DNA from 2 places in the Paenibacillus sp. 01T443 genome. Region 2 is predicted to be linked to the other one. Evidence: a T-box and tRNA genes for the amino acid it is inferred to sense, from the RefSeq annotation. Region 2 holds a T-box; the other holds one or more tRNA genes.

Region 1 (3,410 bases), on a different contig from region 2:
GGCAACACATATTCATATTCCCTTAGAGTATTTTCGAATTTCACTATATCTTCTCTAATCATCTCAATATTTCCTCTGATTTGTATCAGTTTCCTATCTTTTAACTGACCAAAAAACGTGACACTCATATTACGACCTCCATATATTTATGTGGATATAAGTATGTCACTTTTTATTTAGCATTATACAAAATAAAAAACCAATGGATAGTTTCCAAATGAAAATTGATCTAATATTTTCGGTAAGGTTTCTCACCGGTTCAGCTCCTTCAGGCATGTAAAAAGCCACTTTTAAGAGTGACCGGATTTTTTTTCGTCAAACTTCCCTTTATACAAATCGTCCAATAAATGAGTGAGCATAACCTTCTTTGCAACCCACATCAGAATCATTCCGCTATCGATGCTTTTCGCTTCATCATAGCCATCAATCTTCAATCGAAGTTGCTCAGCGTTAAACTCAAGATGTTCGATTAGTTTCTGACGATCAATCCTCAAATTGGACACCTTCGATGTCTTTGATTTAGAACCATTCTCCATCAATCATAATACGACCTTTTAACTGATCTACGCTTCTCAACGGCCTTTGAGATACTCTCCCATTCCTGTTCATCAAGATGAATTCGTGATCGTTTCTTTTGTTGGTATGCATGTTCATTTATGCTCACAATATGCTCCGGCAGCATCATACGACTTGATTCCCATAAACTGTTTGCTACTAACTTCTTTCTCATCGAATACACCATCCTTGTAGATTGGTGTATTTATTATATGCAAACACTTGTTCTATTATCAATAATGACTTGATGGAAACAAAATTAATAAAACCGACTTCCCCCCTAGTTCAGAAGGAAATCGGCTTTATTGATGTTATTTAATTACCTGTCTTTTGCGCGTCTACAGCTCCTTCATCTCTCTTGGCTGAAACACACTCATAGATTGAACCTGCATTAACATCAATTAAACGTTTAATTCCTCTCTTCTCCAACATACTAACGAGCATTATAAGAACATCCCTGTAGCAAGTCAGTGTAAGTCCAAATAAATTACGAATAAGACAACTTCTAATTAAATCTAGCTGTTGCCGCATTAAATCTTCAAATTCAATTGGATTGTTTACAACATCTTAACTAGTTACCGCTATCGTGTTCTTTCGTCAGACTGGATAGAGCTTTTCGGACAAAGAAAAAAGCACCTCTTCGCGATTCATTCGTTTTTCAACGAGTAAACTGCGTTTATGAGGTGCTGCTTCCTTTTACCATTCAATAAATTATTATTGAATGGTATTATGTACTTCGTGAAAACCATTGAAATCTCAAGGTTTTCGAGGTATGCCGAGGACGGGAATCGAACCCGTACGGTGGTCACCCACCGCAGGATTTTAAGTCCTGTGCGTCTGCCAGTTCCGCCACCCCGGCATGTTGTGAAGGTTTTGCTTATGGTGGGCCCTGAGGGACTCGAACCCCCGACCAATCGGTTATGAGCCGACCGCTCTAACCAACTGAGCTAAGGGCCCTCGAAAAACGTATATTTCAACGTATTCATCGAAAGGTTGGTTGCGGGGGCAGGATTTGAACCTGCGGCCTTCGGGTTATGAGCCCGACGAGCTACCGGGCTGCTCCACCCCGCGACGTATATCCATTTGAGCAAAGCTTCTTGAAATGGCGACATAAAATAATATACTATATGAGCATGATTTAAGTCAAGCAAAATATTCTATTTTATTTTTTATTCTTTTTTAAGGAATAAATCTGACCCCGAACCGCCCCTTGCGCGACCGAAAAACTTCGACTTCACGGGGACTTTCGTAGCCGTGAACCCACCAGTCGTTTTCCATTCTTCTAACTAGGCACCCCGCTTGAAATTTCGTCTCGTATAGGCGAACCCAGTACACCCATCTCATGCGAATCCCTCCACTGTTTTATAGGATAAACAGCATGTCGCTGCCTCAATAAAGGTTGTAGCCATTAGGATACCCCAAACATGAGATAATACAAGTAAACATAACCATAAGCCTTTACAATCACATGAATCCCATTCGCCTCTCCTTAAGTTCAAAAATGATGAATTTTTCAACTTCTTAAATTTTATACAAATCGGGTATACTCAAATTAGGTCATTTTGAAGGAGCTGAAGACCATGTTATATGGTGTCGTCGTTTTTCCGGAAAAACATGTACAGGATTTCGCGAATAGCTGGCGAAGACGGCTTGATCCGCATTACTCAGCCATTCCTGCTCATCTAACGCTAAGAGAAGCTGAGGAGTGGTCGGATGACGAGCTGCAGGCAGCTGTGAACCATTTAGAGCAAATCACATCCGCGATGCCTGCGTTCTCCATTCAATTGAACCGGGTCTCTACCTTCTATCCGGTCAATCACGTGCTTTACCTTGCGCTTCAGGACACAGTCCCCATGCAGCAGCTCCATGATAAGGTTTGCAGCGGACCTATGACTATCGCAGAGCCTAAGTATGTATTCACGCCGCATGTCACTATTGGGCAAGAGCTCTCTGCAGATGAACTTCATGATGTATATGGCAACCTACGCATGCAGGTCATTGACCTATCTTCGAGAATAGATCGCGTACACTTGCTTTATCAGACCGATAACGGCTCCTGGACCGCCTATCAGTCGTTTCTTCTAAGAGGTTAGCCTTATAGTAGGAAAAAGCCCGCAAACGACGCTAGGATCGTTTGCGGGCTTTTTATTGTATTAGTTATCTTGGTACTGGCATAATGTCAATTGCGCCGCCACCGCCGTCTACGCCACCGTTAGGGTTCGTTTTCAAGCGTTCCAGCACAGCGTTACCGCGGGTTTCCCACTCGGCAAGCGCTTCTTTTGCTGTTTTCGTCTTTTTAATCACTTCTTGGAATAACTCGTTGCCTGGTTGCTGCGCTTCCCAAATACCTGGTTTCTCGCGGAATATTTTTTCGGAATCCGTGCTCGTTGGAGGAAGCGGCTTAAGGGAAGTAAAAGCGTCCATGTTGTATTGCAAGCCTCCGATTGGCGTCAAGAACTCCTTGCGGGCAACCATCTCGTACAAGCTTCTCGACTTCAGCTTAGCCCATTCCTTGCTGTTCGAAAATTTGATGAACTCCCATGCATCTTTATCATTTTGCGCTTTACTGTTAATACCCATCAATTGGCTCAGATAAATGTTGCCGCCGACCTCTGGATCGTTCGGATGAACCGGTACCGTAACAACGTCCCAATCAACAGGCTCGAAATCTTTAATTTTCGATGCGTTATCCGATGCTTTTTTGAGCTCATTGATATAGCCGTATTCTCCAATTGTCATGGCTACTTTGCCTTTGATAAACAGGTCGCCGTAGAATGGATCATTAACATTGCCGCCGTCAGCAGCTTGCTTCTCATAGATTTTGTTCATGTACTCCTGGGTAGGGATAATTTCTT
Region 2 (3,410 bases):
GCCCCCGCCCATCGCAGCAGCGATAAATGCAGACTCCTCTAACGTATCCAGGCGCGGGAACAACGGCGAACCTTTAATCACTTTCATTCCGTCTGGCAGGGAACCAAATTGCTTGGTGCTCTCCCATGTCGTTAACTCGCCTTGTACCAGACCTAGCTGTTTCCACATTTCCCGCGGGGAATGGGTCAAGAACGGCTGAAGCAAAATAGAAACAATACGCAGTGATTCTGCAAGATGATGCATGACCGATGCCAGTTCAGCATTTTTAGTCTCGTCCTTAGCCAAAGCCCACGGCTGCGTTTCATCGATATATTTGTTCGTACGGCTTACAAGCTGCCATAACGAAGCCAGAGCTACAGAAAACTCCATATTTTCAAGGGCAGCTTCAACCTGGTCTATCGTTTCACCAGTCAGCTTCTGCAAGGATTCATCAAAATCCGTCACTACGCCGGCAAATGTCGGAACAACGCCTTCAAAATATTTATCGATCATCGCAATTGTCCGATTAAGCAGATTGCCGAGGTCGTTTGCCAAATCAAAATTAATGCGCTCGACAAAATTTTCCGGCGTGAATGTCCCGTCGGCACCGAATGGCACTTCGCGCAAAAGGTAATAACGAAGAGCATCCAGGCCATAACGCTCAATAAGCATGACCGGATCAACGACATTCCCTTTGGATTTTGACATTTTGCCATCCTTCATTAGAAGCCAGCCATGGGCAAACACTTTCTTAGGTAGCGGCAAATCGAGCGCCATCAGCATGATTGGCCAATAAATCGTGTGAAAACGAACGATTTCTTTCCCGACCAAATGAACATCAGCAGGCCAGAAATCACGGAACTTTTGATCGCCGCCTTCATTGCCATAGCCTAACGCTGTTATATAGTTCGACAAGGCGTCTATCCACACGTAAATGACATGCTTTGGATCTCCAGGAACCTTTACGCCCCAATCGAACGTCGTCCGTGATACAGCTAAATCCTCAAGACCCGGTTTTATGAAATTGTTGATCATTTCGTTTTTACGCGATTCCGGCTGTATGAAATCCGGATTATCCTCGTAATACTGCAGCAAACGATCGGCATATTTGCTCATGCGGAAGAAATAGCTCTCTTCCTTCACGAGTTCAACTGGTCGGCCACAGTCAGGGCATTTACCGTCGTCGAGCTGACGCTCTAGAAAAAACGATTCGCAAGGCGTACAGTACCAGCCTTCATAAGTTCCTTTATAAATATCATCCTGCTCCACAAACTGCGCGAATATTTTTTCCACGACAGACTTATGGCGCTCCTCGGTTGTACGGATGAAATCATCATTCGAGATTTCAAGCTTTTCCCAGAGATCCTTTATGCCTACCACGATATCGTCCACAAATTGCTGAGGAGTCTGATCCTTCTCCTTCGCTTTGCGTTCAATCTTCTGACCATGCTCATCCGTTCCAGTCAGGTACCATACGTCAAAGCCGCGAAGCCGCTTGTAACGTGCCATTGCATCGCCAGCCACCGTCGTATAGGCATGGCCGATATGAAGCTTATCGCTTGGATAATAAATTGGCGTCGTAATGTAAAAATTATTATTTTTAGTCATCAGAAATCCCCCATCCTAATTTTGTTAAAAAAAAACGCAAAAAACTCCCGTCCATAATGGGACGAGAGTTTGAACTCACGCGGTACCACCCAAATTTCAATCAGGAAATGACCGTTTTCACCGACATTTCAAGAAAGCTTCGTGTGCCGCCCGCTGGGCGGCTAACGCCGATAACGCTAGCTTCGCGTCACTCCCTTGCCAGCCCCTAATGCTGCTGCAACTCGAAAGCGAATCCTCCCGGACCATTTTCTAATAGTTTCCCTTACCGGCTTGCACCATAAATCCCGGCTCTCTACGAAGGTTCTGCTATTATACTTATCCGTTCCACGGATATATAAAGAAACCTAGAATTCATTTTAACCGTTTATTAATCAAAATATACCGAAATAAGCCCCTCCCTGTCAAGGAGCATCTGCCCTCTCTTCACTGACTGGCGGTACGGGGTCATATCCCCCGGAGTTAAACGGGTGACAGCGGGCAATTCGTTTGACCGCAAGCCAGGACCCCTTGGCTGCCCCATGCTTTTCGATAGCCTCAAGCGCATACATCGAACAGGTCGGATAGAAGCGGCAGGAAGGAGGCGTGAGTGGCGAAATAACTTTGCGGTAGAAATGGATCGGAGCCTGGGTCACTCTTCGCATGACTCGATTTTTAGACATTAAGCTTGGCTAACCGCGGACTCTTCTTGAATACAGGCTTTGCAATAGCCAAACACCTCGAATTTATGTTTCACCACGCGAAAATCATCGGGTACGCTGGTTTGTTCCATCGGGCAAAAGATGATCGGATACGTCATGCCGCATTGAAGGCAAATCATATGATGATGATGGTCATGCTCTCTGCAGTGCAGTTTGAACTTACCGCCATCTTCGAAAATGACCTGCTCCAAAACGCCTAGCTCTTCCATGACGCGAAGATTGCGATATACAGTATCAAAGCTGAGCCCTGTATAGGATTTCCCCATATATTCATAGACTTCTTTAGGTGCCAAATAGCCCTGAGTCTCCGAAAACAGCTTCGCCAGCGTTTTTCTTTGATCCGTTATTCTCAATCCTTGACTAGACATGCGTCGTATAATGTCTTCCATTGTATGCATTATGTCGAACCTCCGGACTAAAAATGGTATATCTCCATAATGACGAAAAAAAAAGCTCTCGTCAATGAGAGCCTTCTTTTAACCGTTTAATCTCATATTAATCATAAAACTGGCCGACATCGCCAAGAATAGCACGACGCTCAAAATCCCAACCAGCACCCGCCTTGCATTTAACCGTTTATGGAGTTCGGAGTCGTTAGATTGCCGCTTCGCTTCCGCGTATGAACGATGCATAAACATATAAGTAATAATGGATACAACAAACAGCATGTTAACGACAAACCAGATCAATGTCCAGGTCAAGCTCTTACCTCCGCTCGTGATCAACTATAGAACGGCTATAGATACCACTTGTTTAATATAAACATAAAAACGACGAAACTTACGGCCGCTCCCGCAAAGCTAACCCAGCCTGTACGAAATCTTTGCTGAAACATGCGCAAAATTCCAAAGCTAAGCAATCCGAAAATTAGCATTAAAAAAACAATTCCGAGTATGAATAACGAAGCAGAAACACTGCTTACATCGACTAATGACACTCAACACACTCCCTTTTTTTTGCTGATATGTACATGTTCATTAGACATTATAAGGGATAGAGATGCCATTAGCCAGCCGTAAACCCTGTCGATTTCGTGACAAAAAGAGCACATATCAAACGACATGCGCCCTCGCCCACTTGAACCGATACCTCTACCAACGTACGACAGCTTCATGGTAAGTACGA

What was found. The T-box of region 2 lies ahead of metG (methionine--tRNA ligase). A T-box ahead of a tRNA ligase gene usually reads a tRNA of that ligase, here a tRNA-Met.
Region 1: it encodes a tRNA-Met, which carries the amino acid that the T-box ahead of metG (methionine--tRNA ligase) is inferred to sense. The anticodon was not compared.

Annotation. Positions count from the first base shown of each region.
Region 1 is NZ_JBFTPE010000008.1:347,201-350,610, forward strand. It holds gene AC1DLI_RS15480 (hypothetical protein) at 1-128, opposite strand, end outside; gene AC1DLI_RS15485 (hypothetical protein) at 291-494, opposite strand; gene AC1DLI_RS15490 (YolD-like family protein) at 536-742, opposite strand; tRNA gene AC1DLI_RS15495 (tRNA-Leu) at 1,329-1,414, opposite strand; tRNA gene AC1DLI_RS15500 (tRNA-Ile) at 1,436-1,512, opposite strand; tRNA gene AC1DLI_RS15505 (tRNA-Met) at 1,550-1,626, opposite strand; gene AC1DLI_RS15510 (hypothetical protein) at 1,735-1,899, opposite strand; gene AC1DLI_RS15515 (2'-5' RNA ligase family protein) at 2,136-2,648, shown strand; gene AC1DLI_RS15520 (ABC transporter substrate-binding protein) at 2,713-3,410, opposite strand, start outside.
Region 2 is NZ_JBFTPE010000001.1:387,973-391,382, forward strand. It holds gene metG (methionine--tRNA ligase) at 1-1,587, opposite strand, end outside; T-box leader at 1,642-1,923, opposite strand; gene yidD (membrane protein insertion efficiency factor YidD) at 1,989-2,228, opposite strand; gene AC1DLI_RS01925 (Fur family transcriptional regulator) at 2,246-2,683, opposite strand; gene AC1DLI_RS01930 (hypothetical protein) at 2,762-2,986, opposite strand; gene AC1DLI_RS01935 (Hsp20/alpha crystallin family protein) at 3,377-3,410, opposite strand, start outside.